Regions from separate parts of the Peribacillus sp. YIM B13481 genome, predicted to be linked through region 2. Evidence: riboswitches for the same ligand, from Rfam matches in the RefSeq annotation. Region 2 holds a riboswitch; the other holds the start of a gene.
The links. Region 2 has a riboswitch for cyclic di-GMP ahead of ACFX4X_RS00905 (anti-repressor SinI family protein). Riboswitches for the same ligand answer to the same signal wherever they lie in the genome.

Region 1: linked by a shared signal. The riboswitch ahead of ACFX4X_RS19130 (anti-repressor SinI family protein) and the one ahead of ACFX4X_RS00905 (anti-repressor SinI family protein) in region 2 are both predicted to bind cyclic di-GMP.

Annotation. Positions count from the first base shown of each region.
Region 1 is NZ_JBHZPE010000040.1:1,001-16,771, forward strand. Features, by position in the region: gene ACFX4X_RS19090 (nucleotidyltransferase domain-containing protein) at 45-1,292, shown strand; partial or broken gene ACFX4X_RS19095 (asparagine synthetase B) at 2,603-2,803, shown strand; gene ACFX4X_RS19100 (asparagine synthase-related protein) at 2,913-4,850, shown strand; gene ACFX4X_RS19105 (paeninodin family lasso peptide) at 4,929-5,054, shown strand; gene ACFX4X_RS19110 (phosphoenolpyruvate carboxykinase (ATP)) at 5,154-6,092, shown strand; gene ACFX4X_RS19115 (lasso peptide biosynthesis PqqD family chaperone) at 6,086-6,391, shown strand; gene ACFX4X_RS19120 (lasso peptide biosynthesis B2 protein) at 6,423-6,905, shown strand; gene ACFX4X_RS19125 (ABC transporter ATP-binding protein) at 7,166-8,965, shown strand; cyclic di-GMP riboswitch class I at 9,403-9,484, shown strand; gene ACFX4X_RS19130 (anti-repressor SinI family protein) at 9,503-9,631, shown strand; gene purF (amidophosphoribosyltransferase) at 10,040-11,410, opposite strand; gene ACFX4X_RS19140 (hypothetical protein) at 11,764-11,898, shown strand; gene ACFX4X_RS19145 (YwzD family small protein) at 12,174-12,329, shown strand; gene ACFX4X_RS19150 (VanZ family protein) at 12,326-12,811, shown strand; gene ACFX4X_RS19155 (hypothetical protein) at 12,919-13,377, shown strand; gene tagU (polyisoprenyl-teichoic acid--peptidoglycan teichoic acid transferase TagU) at 13,842-14,771, opposite strand; gene ACFX4X_RS19165 (hypothetical protein) at 14,926-15,714, shown strand; gene ACFX4X_RS19170 (GntR family transcriptional regulator) at 15,718-15,771, shown strand, end outside.
Region 2 is NZ_JBHZPE010000001.1:169,653-185,423, reverse strand. Features, by position in the region: gene ACFX4X_RS00935 (hypothetical protein) at 16-183, shown strand; gene flaG (flagellar protein FlaG) at 523-885, shown strand; gene ACFX4X_RS00925 (flagellar hook-associated protein 2) at 900-2,411, shown strand; gene fliS (flagellar export chaperone FliS) at 2,436-2,837, shown strand; gene fliT (flagellar protein FliT) at 2,837-3,181, shown strand; gene hpf (ribosome hibernation-promoting factor, HPF/YfiA family) at 3,435-3,992, shown strand; cyclic di-GMP riboswitch class I at 4,681-4,763, shown strand; gene ACFX4X_RS00905 (anti-repressor SinI family protein) at 4,795-4,935, shown strand; gene ACFX4X_RS00900 (helix-turn-helix domain-containing protein) at 5,079-5,402, opposite strand; gene secA (preprotein translocase subunit SecA) at 5,822-8,335, shown strand; one part of gene prfB (peptide chain release factor 2) at 8,506-8,568, shown strand; one part of gene prfB (peptide chain release factor 2) at 8,570-9,604, shown strand; partial or broken gene ACFX4X_RS00885 (YitT family protein) at 9,864-10,024, shown strand; gene cccB (cytochrome c551) at 10,074-10,412, shown strand; gene ftsE (cell division ATP-binding protein FtsE) at 10,705-11,391, shown strand; gene ftsX (permease-like cell division protein FtsX) at 11,381-12,274, shown strand; gene ACFX4X_RS00865 (murein hydrolase activator EnvC family protein) at 12,372-13,769, shown strand; gene ACFX4X_RS00860 (S41 family peptidase) at 13,909-15,333, shown strand; gene ACFX4X_RS00855 (PDZ domain-containing protein) at 15,549-15,771, shown strand, end outside.

The sequences.
Region 1 (15,771 bases), on a different contig from region 2:
TTGGAGATAATTAATCAGTAATAAATCTTTTCAGGGAGAAGATAATGGATAACAATTTTAAGTTGGATTTGAGAACACTACCAAAAGAATTTAGCTTTTTATTAGAAATATTAAAAATGGAAAATGAGGATTGCTTACGGTTAATCAATAACGAATTGCTTATAAACATCGATTGGGAGAAATTCCTCGATTTAGCAATTCACCATAGGGTGTACCCATTAATATACTCGAAGTTAAAAAAGATAGATGAAAATTTGGTACCTTCAGAAGTAATTAAATCTTTGTATCTTGAATATAAAAAAAATACGTTTCAAATGTTACATTTAAGTGGTGAAATGGAAAAAATAAGTAAAATTTTTAACGAAAATCAAATTCGTATGCTTTTTTTAAAAGGTCCGGTAGTTGCAGCCGATCTGTACGGAGATATTTCACTTAGAACTTCCAAAGATTTAGATATTTTGATTCCTATAACCGATTTGGAAAGAGCTACAGAACTTCTTTTGAATTTGGGTTATGAGAAAGTAAAGCTTGCACCTTTTGAAATATGGAAATGGAGGAATCACCATGAAACATACATCCATCCCCAAAAAAAGATAAATATTGAAATACATTGGGGACTACATCCACGTCCTACTATAGAACCAAGCTTTAATGATTTGTGGGAGCGAAAAAGAATTAGTAGCCTAACAAATTATCCTATTTACTTTCTGGGGAAAATGGATTTGTATTTATATCTTATAGCTCATGGTGCTCGTCATGGTTGGTTTCGTCTACGTTGGTTGTCGGATATTGACCAAATTATTAGAAAAAGGATTAATTTAGAAAAAGAAAATGCAATAAAGGGGAATTACGAACAGTACCATTTGGGAAAACAAGCATCTCTTTTAGAAGGGCAGGCTCTTATTTTAACTTCACAGCTATTAAATACTCCAATTAACGAAGAGAATAAAATATTAACAGAAGGTAAGCGTTCAAGAAAATTGGCGCAAAACGCATTATATTACATAAGGGAAATGACACCAGTATACTCAGCCTTATCCGAAGATGAATCACCTAAATATTTTAAGCGAAATCTATTATCATTAAAGTCAAATTTGCAAAAAAGTTTCTTCATTAATCGTTATCTATTTGCATCTAAATCACAACTTCAAAGGTTTTTTTATATTTTGAATTTATTTTATCCGAAATCTGCGGATGTTGAAACATTAGTATTGCCAAATTACCTGCACTTTTTATATTTTCCATTAAGGCCCTTTTTATGGATGTGGAGAAAATTAGTTAAACATACATAAATATTGAATAAATTAAAAAGTATACATCATAAAAAATATTTTAAATCAGTAGTACCCATCTGTAGGAAAAAAGATGGGTGCTTTTTTTTCAAAAGATTTATAGTATCCATTTAAAAGAAGAAAATCGTATCGAGCGAAAAGTTGTTTTTGAATATTTATAGAAAATAATAAATAAATATACTGCAATTTGGTACATACGGTAATTTCCAAATTCAGCTTTGGGTATCAAGCCTTATAGGTAGTTGGAAACCAAATATAATTAGAGCTTAAGACTTAACTTTTTGTGTCCAAATTATGGACTTAATTCCACAGGTTGAGCACTTGTTGCTATATTAGTATAAACAGTATAGATATTTTTGTTTTCCATTATATAACTTATTTTATTCTGAAGATAATTTTACCGGATTGTGGTTAATGTATTGTATTTACGATGTCGAAATTATCTCCTCAAGTGATGGATTATTTGTTTTCTGAAACATTAAGGAGTAAGGAAAAAAGATGAATAATATGTAATGAGATTTATAAGTACATAAAATTACTTAAGAAGGAAATTTGTCTATCAAGAGAATGTAAATAGCATTTAATCTTGAACAAAAGGTTGTAGAATACTGAAGAATTACAAGTCTCTTAAAATCGAGGTGATTATAATCCTACTGAATCTGTGAAGATAAAAAGTGGCTTTTTAGATATTTATATGCAGATAAAAAGTTATTGACATAGGCATAAATAGATGGTAAATTTAGCTTATGTAATTCGTTATAAAGAACAAATTGTTCGTAGAAACAGTTAGATTGACCGGTTTGTTTCTTATGAAAAGGACGCTAGTCAGGAGATATATAAACACAAAACCATTTAATACATAAAAAAGCAACGCTTGTTGATATATGGATTATTAGGTTTTTTTATCGTGATTTGAAAATTGAAGTCTATTATCAAAAATAAATTTTCTATTAAAGGAAGATATTAATATTATTCATTATTATGTTAACAGGGTTTATGAAGAAAGGATGAATTTTAATGCCTTTATTTCACATGAGAGAAATATGGACACCCTTAAAATTAGTTGGGGTTAAGTTTTTTAAATCAGATGATAGTAGTATTTTCATAAAGGTTTTTAATCACCATCGAAGAAAGATAAAGTAATATGTTTTAAATAATATAGGACTTGTAACTCAGTGGGTATCCAAAAAAACATTGGGTACTTTTAACTTGTAATACTACTACTTTAATTTAATAGAAATCTAGAATGAGAAGAATATAATACTACTCTATAAATTTTATATACATAACAATATAAGCAGGAGGAAAACATAAGCGCTATCATTGGTATTTGTCAGATAAATGAAGAGCCGGTAAATTTCCAGCATTGTCATATTTTAATGGCTGCTTTAAAGAAATATCCGGCCGACTCTATTCAAACCTGGCATTCAGAAAAGATTTTTCTTGGGTGTCACGCTAAATGGATTACTCCTGAATCTATGGGCGAACAGCTCCCATTTAATAATTACGAATGCAAATTTTTCCAATATTTAATGATTAATTTAAAAATTAGATTAAACAAAGTATGTCAAAACAATAGTCACTGTATTAATGGTAAAACTAAAATAGCAGGTGAAAAGAATGAGCGCAATCGCCGGATTATATCACTTAAATGAAGAACCGATAAATCTCCAGTATGGAGAGATTTTAATGAAGTCTTTAGAAAAATTTCCTGCTGATTGTATCAAGATATGGCATGATGATCATACTTTTCTTGGATGTCATGCTCAGTGGCTTACAAATGAGTCGGTAAATGAACAGTTACCTTTTTATGATTATGAAAGACAAATGGCGATAACAGCCGATGCAATCATTGATAATAGAGAGGAATTGTTTGATAAACTATGTATTAAAAAAGTAGATAGAAATAACCTATCGGATAGTCAAGTCATTCTACTAAGTTATCTAAAATGGGGTGAAGAAACTCCTAAGCATTTAATCGGTGACTTTGCATTTATGATTTGGGATCAGAAAAAAAGAAAGTTATTTGGGGCAAGAGATTTCGCAGGGAGTAGAACGCTATATTATCACAAAAGCCATGAGAAATTTGCTTTTTGTACAACTATTGAACCTCTTCTTAAATTACCATATATCGAAAAAAAACTGAATGAGCAGTGGTTAGCGGAGTTTTTAGCAATTCCAGGGATGAATGATACGGTAGATCCCTTTTTAACCGCCTATAATAAAATTGAACAAGTACCGCCCGCTCATACTATATCAATAGTAGATAATAAAGTAATGATTTCGAGATATTGTACGGTAGGAGATAGTGATAAATTGCACTTGAAATCAAATTCCGATTATGAAGAGGCTTTTAGGGAAGTTTTTCAAAAAGCAGTGACTTCGAGATTACGGACACATCGTAAAGTGGGAGCTAATTTAAGTGGTGGATTGGATTCAGGGTCTGTTGTCAGCTTTGCTGCAAATACTCTCCTAAACCAAGACAAAAAATTATATACCTTTAGCTCTATCCCTATTGATGAATTTGATGATTGGACCCCAAAACAACGATTAGCAGATGAGAGGCCACTTATTAAATCTACAGTTAATCATGTTGGAAATATCAATGCTAAGTATTTAAAGTTTGAAGGCCAAAGCTCATTATCAGTAGTAGATGATTGGCTAGAAATAATGGAAATGCCCTATAAGTTTTTTGAAAATTCCGTCTGGGTGAAGGGGATATATGAAGAGGCTAACAAGCTTGGAATAGGAGTATTGTTAAACGGTGCAAGGGGAAATTTTTCAATTTCTTGGGGACCGACTTTTGATTACTATGCCTTATTATTAAGAAAAATGAGATGGATCCGCCTATATCATGAAGTAAATTCTTATAGCAAAAATATGGGAGTAAAAAGATCGAGAGTAATGAAAGTGATTGGAAAAAAGGCTTATCCTTTTCATCCTAATACCAAAGCAAATAATCAAGATGATTCGCCACTATTAATTAATGATGATTTTGCTCGGAGAACTAAAGTTTTTTCAAAACTAGAGGAACAAGGAATCAATATAATGGGCGTTAATCCTACAAATATTAATGATATTAGGAAAAATCACTTTGGTTATCTGAATATGTGGAATACAACGGGAACAAGTGGAACTAAATTATCCTTGCAGTATTCATTACAGGGACATGACCCTACGAATGATTTACGAGTTATTCAATTTTGTTTATCCCTTCCTTTTGAACAATTTGTGCAGAATGGTGTAGATCGATCACTCATTAGACGATCCACAAAAGGGTATTTGCCTGATGACATTAGATTAAACCAGAAAACTCGGGGAGTTCAGGGTGCAGATACCATTGCTAGAATGCTCCCAAACTGGAATGTATTTATTGGTGAGGTGGAACAGCTTAGTCAGGATCCGTTTATAGCTAATTTTTTGAATATGGGAGCAATTAAGAAGGCACTTAACAAGTTTCGCACAGAACCCCAGCCTAATGTTGCCTTTGATTCTGAATTTAGAATTTTAATGAGAGGTTTAATTGTTTATCGTTTTCTTAAAAAGCTATGTTTATGATGATGGTTGAAAAAATAGAATCAACCATATAGTTTAACAGAGCCTATTAAATAACCTCATTGAAGGGAGGTGACAAAAATGAAAAAAGAATGGCAAACTCCAAAATTAGAAGTACTTAACATTAACATGACTATGGGAGGTCCTGGTATAACCATCCCTGATGGTGTGCAGAATGATCCAGATGAAATGGTTCACCATAGTTAATTAAAGATTTGATTGTTTTCCCCTAGTAATAACTGCCCTTATACAATTTTTAAGGTATAAGGGCTTTGATTAATTTTTCTAGTATATGGAGTGAAAGAGATGGTAGAGATTGTACAAAATTTAGGTTATAGAGCTTTCGGATTGAACCTTTTTAGTGATATACTCCTTCCTGAAGTACCCAGACTCGGAATTTCCAAGGACATGACCGATGTGGAAATTGAATACGGGGATTTATCAGAGCTTTGGGAGAAGCAAGTTCTTTTGCCAAAACAAAAATATGTTGTTGAGGATCATATGGTTATGTTTCAAGTTCCCGGCATTGCCATATTTAAGATTCAAGAAGGAAAGAAAATTACCGTTTCACCTATATCAAATTCTGATGAGGATCATATTCGACTATATATTCTTGGAACATGTATGGGGATTATCTTACTTCAGAAAAAAGTGATACCTTTACATGGAAGTGCAGTAAATATCAATGGGAAGGCATATGCGTTCGTTGGTGATTCAGGAGCTGGAAAATCAACACTTGCTGCCGCTTTTTTAAAAGAAGGATTTCAACTTTTAAGTGATGATGTTATCCCTGTTTCTCTATCAAAAGACAATAAACCCTTTATAACTCCCTCATATCCACAACAAAAACTATGGCAAGAAAGTTTACAAGCTTTTGGAATAGAAAAGAAAGGTTACCAGCCTTTATTTGAAAGGGAAACAAAGTTTGCTGTACCAGTTACGTCTAGTTTTTCAAATGAACCTTTACCATTAAGCACTGTATTTGAATTAGTAAAAACAGAGCATGGAGAAGTTACACTACAAAAAATAAATCAACTAGAACGTTTCCGAACTTTATTCTGTCATACATATCGTAATTTTCTAGTCCCACGATTAGGCTTAATGGAGTGGCATTTTATGGAGTCGGTAAATATTTTAAATAAAATCCATATGTATCAATTGCATCGGCCTAACACAGGATTTACAGTCAATAATCTTGTATCTCAAATATTAGAAAATATAAACGAGGAGGATTCTTTATTTTGAAAACACAACAAATTTCTTTAGAAAAAGCAATTGTACAAAGGGAGGGTAACATCGCAAGTGACATGGACGGAGAAAAAGTGATGTTAAGTGTTCACAAAGGAAAGTATTATAATTTAGGAACATTAGGTGGTGAGATATGGGATCTAATGAAGGAGCCCATTACGATTCGTGAGTTAGTAACAACCTTACAGTCTCAATATGATGTAGCTCAAACCGAGTGTGAGGAACAAGTCACGGACTTTATAAATCAATTGTTAGAGCAAGGCCTAGTTAAAATAGAAGATAGCATTAATTCCTAGTATCATGAATTACTAGCTCTAGGAGGAAACAATGAATATCACAAAGAAAGCGCGGAATTTTCTTCGATTGAACTTTAAAACAAAGCTGCTGCTTATTGAGGCCTTTTTACATTTAGGTAGAGCCCGTTATCTTAAGAGTATTCCATTTTCAAAAGTTGCTCCTTCACTAGGTGAACAAATGAAAGAGACATCATATACCTCCAATTCATCGAATAAAGAGGTTTTAGCCAGTATATCGCGAGCTATTCATATTATGAGTCGCTATACTTTTTGGGAAAGCCAATGCCTTGTAATGGCAATTGCTGGTATGAGAATGCTGGAGAAAAGAAATATAGATAGTACTCTTTATTTAGGTACAGCTAAAGATGAGAATGGAGAACTCATTGCACATGCTTGGTTACGTAGCGGTCCTTTTTATATAACTGGTGCTGAAGTGATGGATAGGTTCACGGTCGTTTCTAAATTCGCTAAAGAGAACAGTATTGAAAAGCTGAAAGAACAAGAATCTAGTTAACGTCCTCGATACCTATTTTAAGAGGGGGGACGTTTAACACGATTTTCTCCGGAAACGGATTTATAATAGAGAGTATATAAATTCTACGAATCACCAACCCCCACTCGGATTCTATTTTATCCATTACGTAGAAGTTCTTATTAACCTATAATGTGCCCCAATACCTTTCCTTCAAATGTCGTAATTAAGCAATAAAGCAATATGCATTGTAGACATTCGGGATAACAAAGAAACAAGCTCTGTGATAGGAGGATATGGTTTTGAAGCATCTCTTGCATTTTATCAAGCGGATACATGATTATTCAGGGAAAATTCTTTATATCAATCTTATTTGTATGATTTTAATAGGTTTATTAGAGGGTGTAGGAATTTTCTTATTAATCCCGTTGATTGGAATGACCGGTATTTTAGATATTAGTACAGTGGAAGTTCCTTTTTTAAGTTGGGTTAATGAATTATTCTTAGGAATTCCTGAAACGATTAGTCTTTTATTGATATTGGGAGTTTACGTGTTATTAATGGTTGGACAAAGTATTTTTAAGCGGAATCAAACAATCTTAGGAGTGAAAATCCAACAGGGTTTTGTCAGGCAGTTAAGGGATGAGGCGTATGGCAGTCTGCTGCAAGTAAATTGGGGATTTTACCTGAAAAAGAGGAAATCTGATATCATCAACATCATGACAAATGAAACCTTCAAAGTGAGTGCGGGTATTAATTTAGTCTTACAGTTTTTATCTTCTATTATTTTTACTTTCATTCAAATCGGTATAGCATTTTATTTATCTGTTCCAATGACGAGCTTTATAATAGCCTTTGGGTTGATCCTTATTTTTTCGTCCCGGAAATTTGTGAAAAAGTCTCAGTCTATAGGAAAGGAAACCTTTCAGTTAACACAAACATATTTAGCGGGTATGACAGATCACCTTAACGGAATGAAAGATATCAAAAGTAATTCACTAGAGGAATCTCATTTGAATTGGTTTCTTTCTTTAAGTGAAAGAATGGAAAAAAACAGAATCAAGTTAACGACGTTAAATACAACTTCCCAAATGATCTTCAAAATCGTATCTTCACTTTTAATTGCCATTTTTGTGTTTTTTTCGATAAAGATGTTCATGGCCCAGCCAGCACAATTAATGCTGATCATGGTTATTTTCTCAAGGTTATGGCCAAGGTTCACTAGCATTCAATCTAATTTAGAGCAAATAGGATCTACGCTTCCATCTTTTAAAGCATTGTCGGATTTACAAAACGAATGTAGAGTTGCGAGAGAGTTATATGAATCCGATTATAAAAATATCAAGCCTATTGAAATTAAACGAGGGTTAGATTGTCGTAATGTGTATTTTAGTTATGATCAAAGTGAGAGTACGTATGCCCTTAAAAATATAAACGTACACATTCCCTCTAACCGGATGACGGCTATTGTAGGGCGATCGGGTGCCGGAAAAAGCACCTTAATAGATATTTTAATGGGGTTAAATCAACCTAATAAGGGTGAAGTCAGAATAGATGATAATCCCCTTACAAATGACCGCTTATTATCGTTGCGGAGGTCCATAAGTTATATTCCACAGGATCCATTTCTCTTTAATGCAACAATAAGGGAAAATTTGCTGATCATTGACCCTGATGCAAGTGATGAATCCATATGGGAGTCTTTGGAATTTGCTGCAGCCGCGGATTTTGTCAGAAAGCTTCCTCAAGGCTTGGATACTCTCATAGGTGATCGAGGTGTCCGCCTGTCAGGAGGAGAAAGGCAGCGTCTAGTACTGGCCAGAGCGATTCTGCGCAAACCAGCCATCCTTGTTTTGGATGAAGCAACAAGTGCACTGGATACCGAGAACGAAGCAAAGATTCAATCCGCTATTGAAAGATTAAAAGGGAAAATGACCATCATTGTAATAGCTCATCGATTATCGACGATTCGCAATGCCGATCAAGTGTTGGTCATGGATCAGGGAGAAATTATTCAGGTCGGTGAATATAACCAATTAGCGAGTGAAAAAAGAGGGATGTTTAGCAATTTATTAGGGATCCAAATGGAATCAAGTGTGTAAACTCTAAAATATATAATAAACAGTCAGGTTACAGCCATATTATGGTTTGTAATGCTGGCTTTTTTTCTTAGGGAAAATTAATTAAAACTGAATCATTTTATTACTAGTAAAGCCAATTGATTCGAAATATTATTCCGGTATAGGAAATATAAGTTAATTATAGGAATATATCTCTATTGTTTTTATAAAAGTGTTTTAAAGTAAGCACATTTTACCTGAGTTTATATATTGCAATGTCACTTTTTGAAGAATAATGTGGAAAAATGACATAAAAAAACGAATAATATTATGAGCAATTGTTACGTTTTTAAGTATAATTAACAGTAATATAGTATTATAGTAGGGGAATTTTTTTGAGGACATGATGGTTGAGCGCCATCGAAACAGACAATCAAAAAGTTTTTTTCAATAGATTTATTAAAAATGAAAGAATATATTCTTGAGAAAAGCAAACCTATTGAAAAGTAGGGACGCAAAATTACAGGTCTAAGGCTATGCTAAGACGGCTGTGTTACCACAAATGGGGCGGGATTTGTCATGAAAGCAAAAAATGAATTAGAAGAATGGGTTTATTTAATTTTAGAGGCTAAAGACTTAGGATTATCCATTGAAGATGTGCGGGAGTTCATCTTAGGTAATAGAGATAAAAAGTTCATTATGGGTTAATAAATATTTACTTTAGGGAAGACTGATATTCAGTCTTTTTTTTATGGACTTTTTTACCAAAAAACACATGAAAGGGTATCCTGAACAATGAATCATGGACACAATAATAAAATGCAACTTAAATGAGAGGGATTTTTATTATGGATGGACCTGCAAATATTATGATGGGAATCATATGGGGAACCTTATTCAGTCTGCCCTTATGGTTGTCATTTTTCGGTTGGATAAAAATTATATTGAACTTTATAAGATAAGAAATTAAAGACTCGGAATAAAAAGATACACTCATTGGTGATCGAGGAGTTCGACTGTCAGGAGGGGAAATATAGCGCGGGTTTAATATTAGGAAAATGGAGTTTTAGGCATCACACAAAGACAGTTGTGTTTGTGTGATGCCTGCCATATCCTTCAAATATCAGTTGGGTAAGCCCCACTAAAACAGGCTATACAGCGACTGCTAGTTTCTCCAAGATCTACATCTACTGCCTCTAATAACCCTTCGGTGCTTAAAAAGGCTAATGAATCTGCCCCGATAACCTGTCCCATCGCTCGTTCGTGTTCGTGTTTGTTGGCAAATAGTTCTTCCTTAGTTGGCATATCCACTCCATAAAAACAAGGGTTTCTAACCATAGGTGAACTAATTCTTACATGGACTTCCTTGGCACCTGCTTGCCGAATCAATTGGACAATGCGCTTGCTTGTCGTTCCCCTAACAATCGAATCATCGACTAATACCACCCTTTTTCCTTCCAAAATTTCTTGCACAGCGCTTAATTTCAGTCGAACAGCTAAGTCGCGCAATTCTTGCGTGGGCTCAATGAATGAACGACCAGCATAAGGGTTTTTAATAATCCCCATTTCATATGGAATTCCTGATTGTTGGGAGAAACCAATGGCGGCAGGGACGCTTGATTCGGGAACTGCAACGACGACATCAGCCTGTGTCGGATGTTCTTTTGCCAGAATTTGACCTAATTCCTTTCGGATTGCTAAGACACTTCTTCCTTGAATGACGCTATCTGGACGGGCAAAATAGACAAATTCAAAGGAGCAAAGGGAAACCTTTCCTTTTTCCGCAAATCTTCCAGTTTGAATTCCATTTTCATCTATAAGAAGCCATTCACCCGGTTCAACTTCCCGCCAGAACTTAGCATCAACCGCATTTAAAGCGCATGTTTCTGAGGAGGCGATGATTGATTCGCCAATTTTCCCAAGGCTAAGCGGACGTAACCCATGACGATCCAAGGCGATTAGTATTTGTTTTTCAGTCATTATAATCAAGGCAAATGAACCGTCGATACGTTTAAGCATATCAGGTGCGGCTTGGGCGAAATGCTTTTTACTTGAACGAGCTATTAAGTGAGCAATTATTTCAGTATCGGTTGTTGTTTGAAAGATGCTTCCCTGCTGTTGTAACACATCCCGTTCTATCCTTGCATTTACGAGGTTGCCATTATGAGCAACAGCCAAGTCCCCCTCGCTATATTTAAAAACGAGGGGTTGTGCGTTTTGCAGTAAACTTTCACCAGAAGTTGAATATCGTACATGGCCAATGGCCATATTTCCGCTTAGTCCATCAAGGATGTCCCGTGAAAATACTTGGGTTACTAATCCCATGCCCCTGTGACTCCTGAATGATTTTCCATCACTAGCCACAATTCCTGCACTCTCCTGACCACGGTGTTGAAGTGAATGAAGTCCGTAATAAGTTAATTCGGCTGCTTTGGGGTGATTAAACACCCCAAATACCCCGCATTTCTCCTGCATTTCTGAATTCATTTTTTCTCTTCCTCTCGTTGATATCATTTTTGTTATTTTTTGCAAAGGGTGATTTTCTATCCTTTTTATTTACTAATCGGTAAATGGATATGGTTTGAACAAATTGCAGCCCAAAAAACAGTTCTATGAACAGGTAGGGATAATTGCTTTGCATTAAGAATGAATACCTAGGAATAAAAGACTTGTTGGTAGAATGGAATATTTTAATTAAGGTACTTTGTATGATAAACTATATAGTTAATAATACCTAAATGTTTTTGGTTGTATGCCGATATAACTATAGAGATCAAGCGAAGGGACTTCGCGGAAGGCGATGTCAGATAGCTGCCATCAAAATAAAAGGAGATTATTTGATGACAAAAAACAAATTCATTACGTTCGAGGAAGTTTATGAAAAGAAACAGAGAAGCAAGAAAATTTTTATCGGGGCTTATATTTCCATTACTTTCGTATTGATTTCATTGATGACTTATTTAATGGGGCAATAATAGCGGGTATCGAAGGGGCTGAGGAATCGCCCCTTTTTTTGTTTTTTTTCATTTGGATCTTACACCAAATGAACTGCATGTATTCAACTGCTGATTTTAATATTCCGTCAGTTATGAACTTTTTGTGATCATTTCTTTAAAAATTCAGATTTTACCCTTTTGTAGATTAATTCCGCTTGCCAATCACCACTTTATATGTGATTATCAAATAAAAAGAGCTATATTCCTTATTTTTGAAAAAAAGGATTAGGACAACAGTATGAAGTGGTGGCTCAATGATATTGGAGTGGAACATTCAAATGGATTTTTTTGATATTTTAAAAGACACTTTTGCCAAGGGAGAGTCTGGGCAGGATGTTACTGTAAATGAACTTGTGGACGAGATTAAGGAAAAATTAAGCGGGATCATGGAAGAACCTGATAGTATATGATCCGTAGATACTACGTCCCGGGTTTGCTCGTTTTATGGGCGATGGTCATCTTCTTTTTTTCCTCGCAAACGTATGAGGAGCAAAGCATTTCCCCTTTATTAGCGCAGTTCAATACGCCGTATTGGTATGATAGATTAAGCGGCATTTCATTCATGTATGGTGGCGTTGAAGTGAGTGCCCAAACAGCAGGGGTGAATGGTTTTCTGGAGTTTTTCCTTCGGAAGGGTGCCCATCTTTTTATCTTTTTTGTGTTTGGATTATTGACATATGGTGTTTGGCGCCGTTTTGTGAAGAATCCTGTTCTTTCGTTTCCAGGCGCTTTTTTATGCATCCTTTTTTATGCGAGTGCTGACGAGCTGCATCAAAAACTAACGGGTGGCCGAACTCCCTTGTGGCAGGATGTCATGCTGGACACGTTTGGCGGTTTGCTGGGAATTTTCTTTTTTCTTTTCTTTTATCGTTGGAGAAGTCCTAGAATCTGAGAGATCATTTCACATAAACTTAAGGGGCATGTCTAACAACATGCTTCTTTTTTATCGTTTTCCCCTATATATATAAATGAAAGATAACCTGTGAGGGTGATTGATGAGTGAGAAGACAAAATAAGATTCCACTGGGAGCATTGGCGATTATTCTCCTGGCATTGGCTGCAGGGGCTTGGATCATTTTTCTTTGGCCGAGCGGTTCAAAAAGCGTGGTGGAAGATTTTTATGAGTATGAAAGCGAAGCGGAGTTCGGGAAGTCCTGGGATTTGTTAAGTTCTGAAATGAAGCTGCGGTTTCCGAATCGGGCAGCTTATGTGCAAAATCGCTCTCATGTGTTTTTACAGCATATGGATGTGGAGACCTTTCAGTATGATGTAGGCCAAGTTAAGAAAGTGAAGAACTGGAGTCTGGATAAGGATGGAAGGGTGCATAAAACGGCCTTTAAAATTCCAGTTACACAGGTCTTCAATTCTCGTTTTGGGGTGTTTACATTGGAACAGGATTGCTACGTCGTTAAAGAAAAAGGCGAATGGCGTTTGTTATGGAATTATCAGTTTGAATAGATTCCTCTCCTTTTTCAGGCACAAGTTCGTTTTAGTGAAAAGGGAGAGGCGATGCTCTCGTATAATGATTCCAATAGGTCTACTTATCATGAAACATATTTCATTCTTGAGCGATCACTGATGGCTTTCAGAATAAACATTTTGTCCTGTGTGCTTAGCATAGCCCAGCTGCCTGCTTTGATTTTCAATTAAATCCACTCCTTTTGTTTAGGATTATTTATTATGGTTGATGAATGATGGTTGATGGAATTCCGGGTCCAAAGAATAATAGTGTCAAGTGATGAAAGGGGCAAGGGGAAATGTAAGTATCAGCTCCTACTAGATTATACCGTTTTTTCATGCCTAATAAACAACAAAAATTCCAACAAATCTCTACAATTGGTGTTCGTTTTTTGTCAGATTATTGGACGGTGAAAATGAAAAAGCTGTCGGGTTGCAGGCCCGGACAGCTTTTTCATTTTTTCTTATTTGATGGATAATTGTTCTTTTAATTCGGATTGAACCTTTTCTTTTTCCTCATCCGACACAATATAGTAGTAGATTCCGTCGATTTTCGTTCCTTTGCCATTTATGGATGATTGGGTAATGCTTTTGCTAGCGTCCCTGTAGTTCTTTTGGATGTCCATCATGTCATCAAACGTCAAATTCGTCTGGATATTATTGCCCAGTGCGTCGAAGACATCATTGTATTTCGTCAGAGAGGAAACGCTCGCACCCTCCCTGATGACAGCCTCAATGATGGAACGTTGTCTGGACTGACGACCAAAATCACCATTCGGATCATCATGCCTCATTCGTGAATAGGCTAAGGCTTCTTTCCCATTAAGAGTATGCGAACCTTTCGCAAAATGAATGCCATCGGAGGTGAAGTCCAAATCGTTTTGAACAGTCACGCCGCCGACTGCGTCAACGATATCCTTAAATCCTTCCATATTGATCTTCATATAATAGTCGATCGGGATATCGAGGAAGTTCTCAACAGTATCCATGGACATCTTTGCGCCGCCGAAGGCAAACGCATGGTTGATTTTATCCTGTGTACCATGACCGACGATCTCGGTCCGTGTATCACGCGGAATGCTTAGCATTTTGACTGACTTCTTTTGTGGATTGACCGTCAAGACGATCATTGTATCTGAACGACCTTTGTCGCCATCACGTTCATCGACACCGAGCATGAGCATCGAGAAGGGCTCCTGATCCGATAGTGCTAGGTCTTTTGTTCGTTTATCCGTGTTACGGTCTATGGGTGTATGCATTGATTCAACGGTTTTAGTTAGAGCATTCCACATGGAGTAGGCTAACGCTCCCCCTGCTAATATGAAAAGTAGGACAATTATACCGACTACCTTCAGCCATGTCCGTTTCTTTTTCGTCTTTTTTTCATGTCTCATATTTTACTTCCTTCCTCTTATTGTAACCACTTCATCTATTATATTTAAATTCACTATAAAAGAATAGTATATTTTGTTATTTTATAATACTTTTGACATAGATCAGTGTAACTGTGTACTATGTAACTAGGACAATAATGAAGGGGTTGGGACGTTGAATTCGTTTAAAGGTTTAATGATAAAGGAGTGGCTGATCGGGAAATCCACACTTCTCTGGCTATTGGTTGCACAGGTTGGCTTAGTGGTTATTGCTTTATTGGCATCCAGGTATTTGGAAGTTGCAGGTCTTTTTTATATGTGCACATGGATAATCATGTTCTTACAACCATTTATTATGTTCTCTTTGATTTTTGGATGTTTGAATTATGAGGGGAAGACGCAGTTGTGGATTCATAACCCCCAGTCTGCGGCGATGCTGCTTGGAAGTAAATTATTGTCAAGTGTGCTGTTTCAGGTGGTTTCAATTTTATTTGCCTGCTGTTTAGTTTTTGTGGCTTTTAGGGTTCCGACCAGTTATTTTCAGCCAGACGTTCAGATGGAAAATATTTTGGAATTAATAGGCTTGTTAGAGATAGGCGGGGTTATGACGGCGGTCAGTATTGTCATTGCCGTGCTAATGATGTTTTTATGGGTAGTGTATCATGCACTCGCAAGGATTCAGCTTATTAAAAATATTCGTTGGCTGATTGTGTCGCTTCTGTTTATAGGAATGGTTTTGGTGAAAAATTGGGTTGGAAATACCGAGACATATAAGAAACTGGATGATCTATGGGCTGTACCTGCTTTTAACGGTTCGTCGTTTAGCTTATCTCAAGCCAAGTTGGAGTTTTATCTAGAAGGTAGAGGGAATATTTCGCTTTTGACAAGTGGGTTGGATGTTATCGCATTAGTGATATTGTTCCTCGCTTCATGTTGGCTCTTGGACCGAAAGATTGAGGTGTAAAGGATGTCAGAGGATTTTCATGCTTCAAAACCGATTTATTTACAGGTTGCCGATCGA
Region 2 (15,771 bases):
AGGGACCATTCGTTCATGTCACCAAGGAACCTTATGGCTAAAATCCTAATAGAGTATGATGGCACTGCAAAATACACAGCTGAAGATGTCAGTAATGTGTATGGTGAAATGACTGTGAACACAGCTATCAATCACAAGCTGGATGGGATATATCAATTTTTAGTATGTTCGCTGATTATTTGAATAAAAAGGGAAGTCCTAAACAAGATTGTAGGTAAAGGGCTTTCTATCTAAATATTAGAACAAAGTTGATTGGAACGGAAGGTACGAGACTCCTGCGGGAGATACGTGTCCAAGGGAGACCCCGCAGGAGTCTCCCGGACCGCCCGCGGAAAGCGAGTGCCTGGAGTGGAAATCAACTAGACCCCAAATATTTTTCTGGAGTTTTTTTAGTAGAATCTCTTTTATAGCAAAGGATCATTAATGAGTATTTGCAGGTGCAACCAAAATCTATGAGTGACTAAAAATAAAACCTTAATTACCGATATAAAAAGTAAACAGATCAAATTGGGGGCTATTTAGATGCTGGAGAGTTTGTCCACGAATATTCTTTCCTCACAGCTTAGAACAGCAATCTCAGACGGAATTAGTTCATATTATCAACGTGAAATGAATACGTTTGCCTATTCAGAACAATGTGTGGAATCTAATAATGAGCCTGCTAAAGAAAAGGTGAATGAAGTAGTGGAAAGTTTGAACACCTTCCTGGATCCAACACAAACGGCCATCCATTTTGAGTATCATGAGGAGCTGAATGAGTATTATGTCAAGGTTGTGGATGACGTTACGGATGAGACGATCAGGGAGATCCCTCCTAAGAAGTTACTGGATTTCTATGCGGCAATGACAGAGTTTGTCGGGATTATGGTGGATGAAAAAATATAGGCGGGTGATTGATTGTGGTAAGAATCAGTGGTTTTGCGAGTGGAATGGACATTGATGAATTAGTTAAGAGTATGATGCAGGCGGAACGGGTGCCTTTGGATAAATTAACACAGAAAAAGCAGTATTCCGAGTGGCAGCGGGATGATTACCGCTCGATAAATACATCTTTATCAGAATTGGATAGACTCATTGGTGATGGGGTTGGGAAGCAGTCTTCCTTTATTAAAAAGAAAATATCGGTATCAAATCCAGATGCAGTATCGGTGAGAAATGTGAGCTCGACCAGTGATTTTACTGGAAATATCAAGGTGAATGGGCTTGCCAAAGCAGCAACCATGACCAGTACAGATAAATCAGCAGTTACTGATTCCAAAAAGAAACTATCGGAATTGGGTATCACGACTCCTCAAGATATTACGATACTGGCTATCAATAAAGATGGCGGTTTTGATACGGAAGTAAAAGATGGAGTAACAATGGACAAACCGTATACGCTTACTCTTAATGAAAACGATACGCTAGAGAGTGTTATTAATAAAATTAATGCTAACTCGGGAGTGACTCTATTTTTTGACGAAACCTCCCAGAAGTTTTCCATCACTGCTAAAAATACCGGTGATGTAAATGATCGCCCTGAAATTGAATTAGGGGGTAGCGGAGATTTTTTTGCTGTGTTAAAAATGAGCAGTAATAATGAAGGGGCTGTCGGCGCAAAAGGGGAAAATGCATCGATTACTTATAATGGACTGGACATTTCCCGGCCTTCGAATACGTTTCAAATCAATGGAGTGGAAATAACGGTTAAGCAGAAAACGACGGATACCATCACATTCTCATCAACGGCTGATGTGGATTCCATCTTGGATACAATCACTCAGTTTGTGAATAAATACAATGAAATCATTAAAAAGGTTCAGGATAAAACAGGTGAAGCGAAATATCGCTCCTTTACCCCGCTTACTACTGAGCAAAAGAAGGCAATGACAGAAGATGAAGTGAAGATGTGGGATGAGAAAGCGAAGAGCGGAACGTTAAAAAGTGACTCAACACTAAAAAGTCTCCTAACTACGATGAGAACGTCCCTATACACCTCGGTGGATGGAATCACAGGAAAAAACAATCTCAGCAGTTTGGGTATCACTACGACCAAGAATTATTTGGAGGGCGGTAAATTAACGATTGATGAGGACAAGCTCCGGGCAGCCATTAGTGAAGATCCCAATGCGATTTATGATATGTTCATGGCCAATGGAACGGAGAAAAGCGATAAAGGCCTCGCGCGTCGGTTACGGGGTGATATAGAATCATCCATGAAAGTGATTACTGAAAAGGCCGGAAAGGCCGGATATGTTAATAACAATTTTACAATTGGAAAATTGGTTGATGGGTTGGATAAGAGGATATCAACATTTGAAGCAAAGTTAACGAAATTGGAATCGCGCTATTACAATCAGTTCACGGCCATGGAAAAAGCGATTCAAAAGGCAAACAGCCAAAGTTCATCGTTAGCCTCTTATTTTAGTTAAGGCAAGTCGGAAAGGAAGATAAATATGGCGATAAATAATCCATATCAATCATATCAACAAAGTTCAGTCAATACAGCATCCCCGGGAGAGCTTACATTAATGCTCTATAATGGCTGCATAAAGTTCATCATGCTTGGGAAAAAAGCAATTGAAGAAGGAAATATCGAAGCGAAAAATACCAACATCATAAAGGCGCAAAACATTGTCCATGAATTGATGGTGACGCTGAATATGGATGTCGAAGTGTCCAAGGAAATGATGAGTCTGTATGATTTCATGAACCGACGTCTGATAGAGGCGAATATGAAAAATGATGTTGCAGCCTTGGAAGAGGTCGAGGGACTCGTTACTGACTTCCGTAATACCTGGAAGGAAGTTATTCAGATGAACCGGAAAAAACAGTTTACACAAAGCGGTCAAGTGTAATGATCATTCAAACCTTTCATGATTTGACTGTTGAATTACTTGCCGTTTTGGAAGATCGGACGATTGCAGAACGTGAAGATAAAATAGAAAGGTTCACACAGCTGATTGACCAGCGGGATGAACTTCTTTCTCAAATCAAACCGCCTTTTACTGGTGAAGAGCAACAACTTGGCCGTGCAACAATGTTACTTAACGAACAGGTCGATCGCATGCTTTATCTCCAAAAGCTGGAGATAAAGCGGGACATCCAGGAAATAAATAAGAAGAAAAAATCATCTAATAAATACACGAACCCCTATGAAAGTCTATCAATCGATGGCATGTTCTACGATAAAAGAAATTGATTACCCAGCCGTTTGGATTCCAAACGGTTTTTATGTTAAATATTTTTAAATTTTCTGTAAATAATGCGGGCTTAATTTTTTCTTTATTGCTAGGCATTTGTTATAATGAAGCTAGGGCAGACATCAACCCTTTCCAAAACCTTCCGACAATTGCTTCATAATTTCGACATATTTCATGATGTGTTTCTAAAGGGAACCGGAGGGGTATTGTAGAATCTAACTGTATAGTCTTAATTTAAGGAGGACTCACTTTATGAATTACAACGTACGCGGTGAAAACATTGAGGTAACTCCAGCAATTCGAGAATACGTCGAAAAGAAAATTGGCAAGTTAGAACGATATTTTAACAATACACCAGATGCAAATGTGTTAGTGAATTTAAAAGTGAACAATAATACATCTAAGGTCGAAGTGACGATTCCCATGCAGAATTTGGTTCTTCGCGCTGAAGAGGAAAATGCGGATATGTATGCTGCCATTGACTTGATCAATGATAAGCTTGAACGCCAAATTCGTAAACATAAAACGAAGGTCAATCGTAAGTTCCGGAACAATCTATCGACGACACCCGATACATTCGCTTTCAATACGGATGTTGACGAAGTGGTGGATGAATTCGAAGACGATAATGATATTGAAGTGGTCCGCAATAAGCGCTTTGATTTGAAGCCGATGGACAGTGAAGAAGCCATTTTACAAATGAATATGCTTGGTCACAGTTTCTTCGTTTACACGAATGCGGATACTAATACAACAAACGTAGTGTACCGCCGAAAAGATGGACGCTATGGATTAATTGAACCTAGTTAACTATAATTCTAAAATCAAAAGCACAACCCAGCCTCTGGGTTGTGCTTTTTTTATACATTTTGGTAGTTTCCCATTACATTAATAGCCGATGAGTCCATATGTTTGCTGTTGATTATTTCATTACTATTTTACTAAAGTTAGATGGATATAATCAAAAGGTATAAAAAATGACTGTAATTAACGAACAATTCTTGTTCTTTAACGAGATAGACGTTTATTTTTACCTATTCAAACACCTACAACTTTTGTACTATACTCAAGTTGTTAATTCTTTAAAGAGAACGAGTAGTTTCTTATAAAAAAACATTTGCTCAAGGTGCAGAGGGGGCGTTTTTTATATCGAAACAATTGCCATAAATACCATAGGGCTTCCTTTAGCAGTGCCGAATATGGAAAGTGGCTTTGCCCGATCTGCGGTGAGGACTTAACTGTGCAAAAAATTGGTTGCGCCCAAAGAGAGAATTAATACGCCCCATCGAATGGTTAATGAAGGCAGTATCCCCCATTTTAAAAAAAGCGAATATGAATAGGACTTTGATAATGATTGAATTAATATTAAAAATTCCTAATATTGTAATATTTTGTCGGATAAAAGGTTTGCTTTTAGATAGATTACCGACATAAAATAGCAATATATGGAGTGTGTATCCGTTATAATATGATTAAAAGTAATGATTTGGTAATAGTAACACGACAAAGGCAAACTTATTGAAATTAGGGCGCAAAGGCACAGGTCTAAGGTTTAGCGACTACGATGGCTGGTCTGCCTGAAATACAAAGAGTATTTTAGGAGGTAGAAGAGGTGGCTAATTTGGAAATAGATCAAGAATGGGTAAAGTTGATTTCAGAAGCAAGGAGCTTGGGTTTCAAAAAAGAGGAAATTAGTGCTTTTTTTGAACGGGAAAGCCTTGAGGTTACATTAGAGGAGAACGATGGAAGTTGAGTACTGAAAAGGAGCGAGAACATCCCTATAAACAGTGGTTCAATTCATTAGCTGTTTATAGGGTTGTTCTTCCATGAGATTCTAGCAAGTCTAGTTCATTCAAGCTGTATTCTTCCGGATTATGTAGGTAGATTATTAAACTACTATTCTTCTTTATCTTTTCTCCATTTATTAAACTCGATGAATTCCCTGAATTGTTGTTTTGATACACCCGAATTCATAGCCTCCTCAACGATTTTCATCCAGTCAGTGTCCAAGTTTTCCTTATTTGGTGCATCGTAAAGAAGGGCATCAACAGGAATGTTAAGCACGGCGGAGATTTTTTCAAGAAATTGAATAGAAGGATTCGTTTGTAAGTTTCGCTCGAGCGAACTTAAGTAAGACTTTGCCACCCCCGCTTTATCGGCGAGTTCAGTCATGGACATTTTCTTTTCTTCTCGCAGTTTTTTTACACGTTTACCAATCATCAATACCACCTCGAAACATGTTCTATTTATCTTCTGCTTATAAGTTTGAGTAGCCCACATTAAATCATTCAAAGCATGGAGCCTGTAAGGTTGGATTACCTTGACATGCTATCGCTAGAGAAGGACACAGATTAGTGATGGAAGGTTATGGATAGTTCTCAGTTGCATTTGGAATAGTGGGGAGTTTGCAATATATTTTTTATACTTCCTTTTATTTTAACAGTTTTACTCTTCATTTATCCATTGTTTTTCGTAATAATTGAATTCAGGTCTATACCAGGTAAGTGACATGAAGTTGTACCTCTAGGGTAGAAGTGGTAAAATTAAGCGTGGATTGTAATAATAGAAGGTGTGTTTCTTCTTACTTATATGAATTTTGTTATTGAACGATCATTACCATAATAGAGGAGCGTTATTGAATGCTTAATATATTAAATAAAGTTTTTGATCCGAATAAGCGGGAAATAAAGCGTTTGGAAAAAATCGCTGATCAGGTCGAAGCGCTGGCTGATAAGACGGCTGCGTTATCGGATGAACAGCTGCGTGCCAAAACGGGAGAGTTTAAAGAGCGTTATCAAAACGGGGAAACAGTGGATGATCTGCTAGTTGAGGCTTTTGCGGTTGCGCGTGAAGGGGCAAAGCGTGCTCTGGGCTTATATCCTTACCGTGTTCAAATCATGGGTGGGGCATCGCTTCATGATGGAAATATCTCCGAGATGAAAACAGGGGAAGGTAAAACATTAACCTCCACCATGCCGGTTTATTTAAACGCGCTTACTGGTAAAGGTGTACATGTCGTTACTGTCAACGAATATCTGGCACACCGTGATGCTACTGAGATGGGTATATTGTATGATTTCCTTGGCTTGACCGTCGGATTGAATTTGAACAGTCATTCTAAAGAAGAAAAACAAGAGGCGTACAATGCTGACATTACGTATAGCACGAATAATGAGCTAGGTTTTGATTACCTACGTGACAATATGGTGTTATATAAAGAACAAATGGTACAGCGGCCATTGCACTTTGCTGTCATTGATGAAGTCGATTCGATTTTGATCGATGAGGCGAGAACGCCTTTGATCATTTCCGGTTCCGCACAAAAATCGGCCCAGCTTTATATTCAAGCCAATGCGTTTGTGAGAACTTTACAAAAAGATACGGATTACACGTATGATGAAAAGACAAAAGGTGTTCAGCTGACCGAAGATGGGATGAACCGAGCTGAAAAAGCGTTTAACATCGATAATTTGTTCGATATTAGTCACGTTACTTTGAATCATCATATTAATCAGGCGTTGAAGGCGCATGTTTCCATGCATTTGGATGTGGATTATGTGGTCCAGGAAGGTGAGATTGTCATCGTTGACCAATTCACTGGCCGTTTGATGAAGGGCCGCCGTTACAGTGAAGGTCTCCACCAGGCGATTGAAGCGAAAGAAGGCCTTGAGATTCAAAATGAAAGCATGACTCTTGCGACGATTACGTTCCAGAACTATTTCAGGATGTACGAAAAACTTTCCGGTATGACTGGTACAGCCAAAACGGAAGAAGAGGAATTCCGCAATATCTATAATATGAATGTCATCGCGATCCCGACAAACAGGAATATCGTTAGGGATGACCGGGCAGATCTTATATACGCGTCAACTGATGGAAAATTCAAGGCTGTTGTGGAAGACATCGCCGAACGTTATACAAAGGGTCAGCCTGTGCTTGTCGGTACGGTTGCCATCGAAACATCTGAAGTCATTTCTGCCTATTTATCTAAAAAAGGGATCCCTCACGATGTTTTGAATGCAAAGAACCATGAACGTGAAGCGGAAATCATTGCGAATGCAGGTAATCAAGGCTCAGTCACGATCGCTACCAACATGGCAGGACGTGGTACGGATATCAAGCTTGGTGAAGGTGTCAAGGAGCTTGGTGGACTTGCTGTCATCGGTACGGAGCGCCATGAGAGCAGGCGTATAGATAACCAGTTGCGTGGTCGTTCCGGCCGTCAAGGAGACCCAGGGGTCACTCAATTCTATTTATCAATGGAAGATGAATTGATGCGCCGCTTCGGTTCGGATAACATGAAAAGCATGATGGCACGTCTTGGTATGGATGATTCCCAGCCAATTCAAAGTAAAATGGTGACCAGGGCCGTTGAATCCGCACAGAAACGGGTCGAAGGCAATAACTTCGATTCACGTAAGCAGTTACTGCAATATGATGATGTTCTCCGTCAACAACGGGAAATTATTTATAAGCAGCGTTTCGATGTAATGGAAAGTGAGAACCTACGTGAAATCGTCGAAAAGATGATTACTGCATCCATCCAGCGCAATGTTGCCGCATTTGCACCAATGGGCGATGAGGAAGGCTGGAATTTACAAGGTCTAGTCGATTACCTGAATGGTAACCTATTCAATGAAGGCTCAATCACTGTAAATGATTTAGATGGAAAAGATGAATTGGAATTGGTTGAATTCATTTTAGCAAAAGTGAAAGAAGGCTATGACCAAAAAGAAGAAGAGCTATCCGAAGAACAAATGCGTGAGTTCGAAAAAGTAATCGTTCTTCGTGCAGTCGATAGTAAGTGGATGGACCATATTGATGCAATGGAGCAATTGCGCCAAGGGATCCACCTTCGTGCTTATGGCCAGATCGATCCGTTACGTGAATATCAATCTGAAGGTTTCGCAATGTTTGAAGCCATGATTGCTTCTATGGAAGATGAAGTCGCTAAATATATCATGAAGGCTGAAATCCGCAACAATTTAGAGCGGAAGGAAGTCATAAAAGGACAAGCGGTCAACCCGAAGGAAGAAGACGGGGGAAAAGTGAAAAAGGCCCCTGCCCGTAAAAAGGAAGACGTTGGCCGGAATGCGTTATGTCCATGCGGCAGCGGTAAAAAATATAAGAATTGCCATGGTAATTTAGGCTAAAGTTAGGTGTATAATGATTATGAGACGGTAAAGTTTAACGCTTGCCGCCTCTTTTCATGTTTAGTTTGCATAAAGCAATATATTTGCATATAGTTTGAAGAGGTTAATTTGTAATGAAGCGAATCCCTCTACAGGGATTTTTTTTAACATACTTAATGAGGTGAAGAGAAATGGAATTGGCAGAAATTAGAAATGAACTCGAACGGACAGCGCAACGATTAACGGACTTTAGGGGGTCTCTTTGACTTAGATGAAAAAGAGGCACGAATCGCACAGCTTGAAAATGAGATGACACATCCTGATTTTTGGAATGATCAGCAAAAAGCACAGACTGTCATCAATGAAACGAATGCTTTGAAAGAACAAGTGAATCAATTGTCCGACCTTAATGAATCATATGAAAATCTGGATTTGACATATGAACTAGTGAAAGAAGAGAATGATGAAGAACTTTTGGCTGAGCTGGAAGAAGAAATCACGATTCTTTCACAAAAGATGAATGACTTTGAACTTCAACTTTTACTAAGTGAAGAATATGATTCGAAAAATGCCATTCTTGAACTTCATCCAGGTGCAGGCGGAACGGAGTCCCAGGATTGGGGTTCAATGCTACTTCGTATGTATACAAGATGGGGTGAAAAAAGAGGCTTTAAAGTGGAAACCCTTGATTACCTTCCAGGTGATGAAGCTGGAATCAAGAGTGTCACTTTACTTTTCAAAGGCCATAACGCCTATGGCTATTTGAAAGCGGAAAAGGGCGTGCACCGTCTAGTCCGTATTTCTCCTTTCGATTCATCGGGACGGCGCCATACTTCATTCGTTTCGTGTGAAGTCATGCCGGAATTCGATGAGACGATCAATATAGAAATACGCACGGAAGATTTGAAAGTCGACACGTACCGGGCAAGTGGTGCAGGTGGTCAGCATATCAATACAACTGACTCGGCAGTCCGGATCACCCATTTACCTACCAATACTGTGGTAACGTGTCAAAACGAGAGATCGCAAATCAAAAACAAGGCCCAAGCCATGAATATGCTGAAAGCCAAATTGTATCAACGTGAAATCGAACAGCAACAAGCGGATTTGGATGAAATCCGCGGTGAGCAAAAGGAAATTGGCTGGGGAAGCCAAATTCGTTCTTATGTTTTCCACCCGTATTCCATGGTTAAGGATCACCGTACTAGTGCGGAGACCGGAAACTTGGGAGCTGTCATGGATGGGGATATTGATATGTTCATTGATGCGTACTTACGTTCAAAATTATAAGATATGCAAGTCGGACCATTTCGCGGTCCGGCTTTTTTATGGTTTCTTATGCATGAAAGATCCTTGAATGACCTATTAAACACGTCCTCTGGCTGACATTAACAGGATATGAAAAGGGATGTTCTGCTTCGTTCGGCCAATACTATATATAGAGGAAAAGAAACCGGGCGAAGCATCCTTTAATACAAAAGTTAATGGAGTATTGATGGGTGATTGTTGGTTCGGCCATAATTGCCATGACCGGGGTGTATAGGGATATGGCGGCTATATGGATAATACTCGTCCTATATATTGATGTGCGTAATAGACCAGTCGGAATTCACCAAATTGAAACAAATGGTGAAACAAGTTGACCCTAAAGCGTTTGTAATTGTAATCGACGCATCGGAGGTACTTGGGGAGGGTTTTAAACTGGAATAAAATTGGTATAATGTTCTTGTACTGGTATAAATCAGAGGGGGTAAATTCAATGAAAATGAAATGGTTAGCCTTAGTTCTGGGTACTTCTTTGGCCTTGGCAGCATGCGGTGGAAATGATGATGCTGCAGATAAAGAGCCTGCTAAAAATAGCGAAACGACAACGGCAGGTGCTGGTGATGCCGCGAAAATTTACGAAAACAAATGTTCAAGCTGTCATGCAGTGAATCTCGAAGGCGGTGTGGGACCGAATTTAACGAAGGTCGGCTCGAGGCTATCAAAAGCGGACATCGAAAAGGTCATTGCGAATGGCCAAGGTGCAATGCCAAAAGCTATAATCCAAGGCAAGGAAGCGAGTATGGTCGCGGAATGGCTTGCCGAACATAAGTAATGATCAATGAAACGTTCTGCTTAGCAGGACGTTTCATTTAATCTCCTTTAAAATCCTCGAATAACCACATTTAATCCCTTATCAAGCAATCAAATCCTAGGAATATTACATAGATGTTGATATATGTCTAACTGAAATGAAACTGTAATATTTTTTATGCTTAATTTGACAAAATTTGATGTTATAATGTTTCTGTGCTCAAGTAAGAGAGATTCCTGTCAGATTTCAGTGAAAATTGTCGAAAAAGCTGTAGATACATAGTGATAATACAAGCAAATTAGGTGGTTTTAGAATGATAGAAATGATAGATGTGAAAAAGACATATCCAAATGGCGTAATTGCCATTAATGGTATCAATGTGAAAATAAAGCCAGGCGAGTTCGTTTATGTAGTAGGTCCCAGTGGTGCCGGAAAATCGACCTTCATCAAAATGATGTATAGGGAAGAAAAGCCGACAAGCGGTAATATCTTGGTCAATGGCATTAGCCTGCCAAGTATCCGCAATTCGAAAGTTCCTCTATTCCGCCGTAATATCGGTATGGTATTCCAAGATTTTAAACTCCTTCAAACATTCACTGCTTATGAAAATGTAGCATTTGCCATGGAAGTTATCGAAAAGGAACCAGAAGAAATCAAAAAGAGAGTCATGGAAGTTCTTGATCTGGTTGGCATTAAACATAAAGCAAGGATGCTGCCTTCCGAGTTATCTGGTGGGGAACAGCAAAGGGTTGCGATAGCCCGTTCGATCGTCAATGATCCTAAGGTAGTCATAGCCGACGAGCCTACAGGGAATCTTGATCCTGAAACATCGTGGGAAATCATGAACATATTTGAAGAAATTAATAAACGCGGAACTACACTTGTCATGGCCACTCATAATAGGGACATCGTCAACAATATCAAACGACGTGTCATTGCCATTGAAAGTGGAAAAATAGTTCGCGATGAACATCGAGGTGATTACGGATATGAAATTTAGAACATTGCTCCGTCACTTCCGTGAAAGTTTTAAAAATATTGGCCGTAATGGATGGATGACGTTTGCTTCAGTCAGTGCAGTAACGGTCACACTAACATTGGTTGGCGTCTTTTTAGTGCTCATGATGAATTTAAATCATATCGCGGGAAATGTGGAGAAAGATGTCGAAGTTCGTGCACATATTGATAATGCGGCGAATGATGACGATATAAAAGAAATTGGTAGGGAGATTACGAAGATGAAGGGCATTGAATCAGTCATCTTCTCTCCAAAAGATGAAGAGCTTACGAATTTAATAGATGATTTAGGCGATAATGGTGATGCTTTTAAACCATTTGAACAGGACAACCCATTAAGGGACGTTTATATCATCAAAACGAAATCTCCGCAAGATGTCATCAAGGTGGCAAAGAAAATCGAAGGTCTTGATTATATCCAAAGTGTTAAATATGGACAAGGCTACGTCGAGAAACTATTCAAATTCGTGAATATCGCGAGAAACATAGGGATCGTTCTTATTGTAGGATTACTATTTACTGCAATGTTCCTGATTTCGAATACGATTAAAATTACCATTGTAGCTAGAAGAAAAGAAATTGAGATCATGAGATTAGTGGGAGCAACGAATACATTCATCCGTTGGCCATTCTTCTTGGAAGGACTATGGTTGGGAATCCTCGGTTCCATCATTCCAATCGGTCTGATTGCTGCACTCTACTACAATATTTATAAATATGCTGCACCGCAGATTACGTTCAAATTCATAGATTTTCTACCTGCAAACCCATTTATTTATCAAGTTTCGGCCATCCTCATTGTAATTGGCGCCGTTATCGGGATATGGGGCAGCTTGATGTCCGTTAGGAAGTTCTTGAAAGTATAAAAAAGCATCTTTACACTCGAATATTAAAGAAGCCAGATACAGATAGAGAGACGTTACAAGGCACTGGATGTAACGGGATTGAAAGGGGAAATGAAACGTGAAAAAAAATATCATTGCCATGAATGCCTCCATCATGATTGGGTTGGGAAGCATTTTAGCGGCACCTTCGGTTTATGCTGAGTCGATTTCGGATCTGCAAAAACAGAAAGAATCCATTCAGGAAAAACGTACGGGCGTTGAATCGAATATTTCCGACACGGAGAAGAAAATCGATAACCTGCAGGATAAGCAAATGACAGCAGAAGAACAAATCGAGGCCATTGAAGCGAAAATTGCAGAGTCCTCAAAAAAAATCGATGCTAAAAATGCTGAAATTACAGAAACGAAAAAAGAAATAGAGGCATTGAAAGAAGAGATTAAAGTATTAAAAGAGCGGATCGCAAAACGTAATGAAGTATTGAAGGAAAGGGCACTTTCTTTCCAGGAGACTGGTGGGGACGTGAACTATCTTGAAGTATTATTCGGATCATCCAGTTTTGGGGATTTAGTTGACCGTGTCGGAGCTGTAGCGACAATTGCTGAAGCCGACAGGGATATTTTAAAACAGCATGAGCTGGATAAAAAGGATCTGGAAGAAAAGCAAAATGCCGTTGAAACGAAGCTTGCCAGTTTACAAGTGGCAAAAGCTGAACTATTAGAAATTCAAATGCAACAAAAGCAGCAGAAGCAAGAAAAGGATGCATTGGTTAAGAAATTAAGGCAACAAACTAAAGAACATGAAGATGTGAAGATGGGCTTAGAGGAAGAAAAAGAGAATCTTGCTGCTCAAGAAAAAGCTATCAAGTCAGCCATCAACTTAGAGCATCAACGTCTTGCCGAATTGGAAGCAGCTCGTAAAAAAGCGGCAGCCGAAGCGCAAAAACGTGCAGAGCAAGAAGCGGCACAAGCGGCAGCACAAGCAGCATCTCGAGCATCCGAATCTAAAAAACAATCTACTTCTTCAGAATCCAGTGCAAAAAGCAACAGTTCATCACCATCATCTTCACCTTCACCTTCACTCTCTTCGTCTAATGTAAGTCAAGTGCCAGCTGTATCATCGGGTACTTTCACTAGACCAAGTGCAGGATATGTATCATCAAGAATGGGTGAACGTTGGAATAAACAGCATGCCGGCATCGATATTGCTGCTAGCGGAACGGTTCCAGTTGTAGCAGCAGCCGACGGAGTCGTAAGCCGTTCTTACTTATCAAGTACATACGGTAACGTCGTCTTTGTTACCCATTCAATCGGCGGTCAGCAATGGACTACTGTGTATGCACATTTAAGATCTAGACAAGTAAGTGAAGGTTCTGTTGTTGCCAAAGGCCAACAAATTGGCATCATGGGTAGCACAGGACATTCAACCGGTCAGCATTTACACTTTGAGTTACATAAAGGGCCATGGAATTATAGCAAGTCAAATGCTGTTAATCCATTAAACTATATAAATATTTAATACCCAATATATCATCGGAAAAACAGATTAGGATAAATTCCTAATCTGTTTTTTTGTGGTGTATCATTTTCTTCAAGCATATTCATTCCAATCCCCACATATAGTGAAATACATATCAGGGTCAGAAATGGGGATAAATATGGTCAAAAAATGGGTACTTCCTCTAGCAATCATCATGTCACTAGCCATTGGAGCAGTGGGGGGCATATATTGGACAAGCTTCCCGGATAAGAATGAAGCAAAGGAAGAAAGTCAAACAATACCGAAGGATAAGGAATGGGCAAAAGTGGAACAAGCTTACGGTTTGATCGTAAGCCAGTATGTAGAACAGGTGGACGGTTCTAATCTGGTGGAAGGTGCCATCCAAGGCATGCTGTCAGCGTTGAAAGATCCTTATTCCGTATATATGGACAAGGAGACCGCTAAGCAATTCAATGAAACCTTGGACTCCTCTTTTGAAGGGATAGGGACTGAAATTGGAATGGAAGATGGTAAGGTCATAATTGTATCTCCTTACAAAGACTCGCCTGCCGAAAAAGCTGGACTAAAGCCGAAGGATCAAATCCTTAAGGTGAATGGTGTAAGTGTAGAAAGTTTAGATCTATATGAAACACGCCTGAAAATCCGTGGCGAAAAAGGGTCACCCGTAAAAATGGAAATAAAGCGGGCAGGGGTTGCCAATCCACTTGAATTCAATATGGTGCGTGCTGAGATTCCATTGGATACCGTATTTTCATCAATTAAGGAAGTCGCCGGAGAACAAATAGGTTACATCGAGTTGACTACATTTTCGGAGAATACTGCCACTGATTTCAAAAAACAGATGAAGGAGCTGGAAAAGAAGGGAATCGAAGGCTTGGTCATAGATGTACGAGGCAATCCAGGTGGCCTTCTTTCTAGTGTGGAAACGATTCTTGGCGAGTTCATCACAAAAGAAAAGCCCTATTTGCAAATTGCAGAAAGAACGGGAGAAACCCAATCGTTTTTTACAAGCCTTAAGAAAGCGAAAGATTATCCCATTGCCGTCTTGACGGATAAGGGCAGCGCATCAGCCTCGGAAATCCTGGCTGGCGCCATGCAGGAGGCGGGAGGCTATCCATTGGTCGGCGAGAAGACCTTCGGGAAAGGCACAGTACAGCAAGCTGTACCGATGGGTGATGGCAGTAAGATTAAACTTACATTATATAAGTGGCTGACGCCTTCAGGCAACTGGATCCATAAAAAGGGGATCGAACCGACAATCAAAGTAAAACAGCCAGATTACTTTAATGCCCATCAGCTGGCCGTTGAGAAGGTCCTACAGCGGGATATGAATGATGAACAAATCCAGTATGCACAAAGCATTCTGAAAGGAATTGGATTTGAACCGGGTCGTGAGGATGGTTATTTTGATTGGGGTACGGAAGTCGCTGTAAAAGCATTCCAAAAACAATTTGGACTGAAAGTGACTGGCAAGCTGGACGCTAAAACCGCGGCACATCTTGAATCCGCCATCCTGGAAAAGATCCAGGATGAAGATAATGATATTCAATTACGCACGGCTTTGAATTATTTAGTGAAATAATGCGAAGGCACCGCAGCTTAAGGAGCGGTGCTTTTTTTGCGCTTGATCAAGCTTCCGTCTGGAAACATGAAGGCAGTGTAGGGGAAACAAAAGATAAAGCTACTTTTTCTGCATCTTAATAGGCAGGGAGGTTACATTTTTGATAGAATAGGAGGTATATGACCAGAACGAAATTCAACAAAATTTTGATTACTTTTGAGGATGGTGGATAGAAATTGACAACGGATTGGCTGATAGCATGCTTAATGGGATTAGGAAAACTCTTCCTTCATCCTTTGCTTTATGTTTCGATTGCATATTGTTTATTCATCGGCTATCTTCGCGTTAAACGGGAACGCCATGATTTTAATACGAAGATCTACAGTATTTCCATGGAGCTGCGTTCCATGTTACCTCAAGGGTTGATATGGGGATTAATCCTTTCTGTCCTCACGTTGG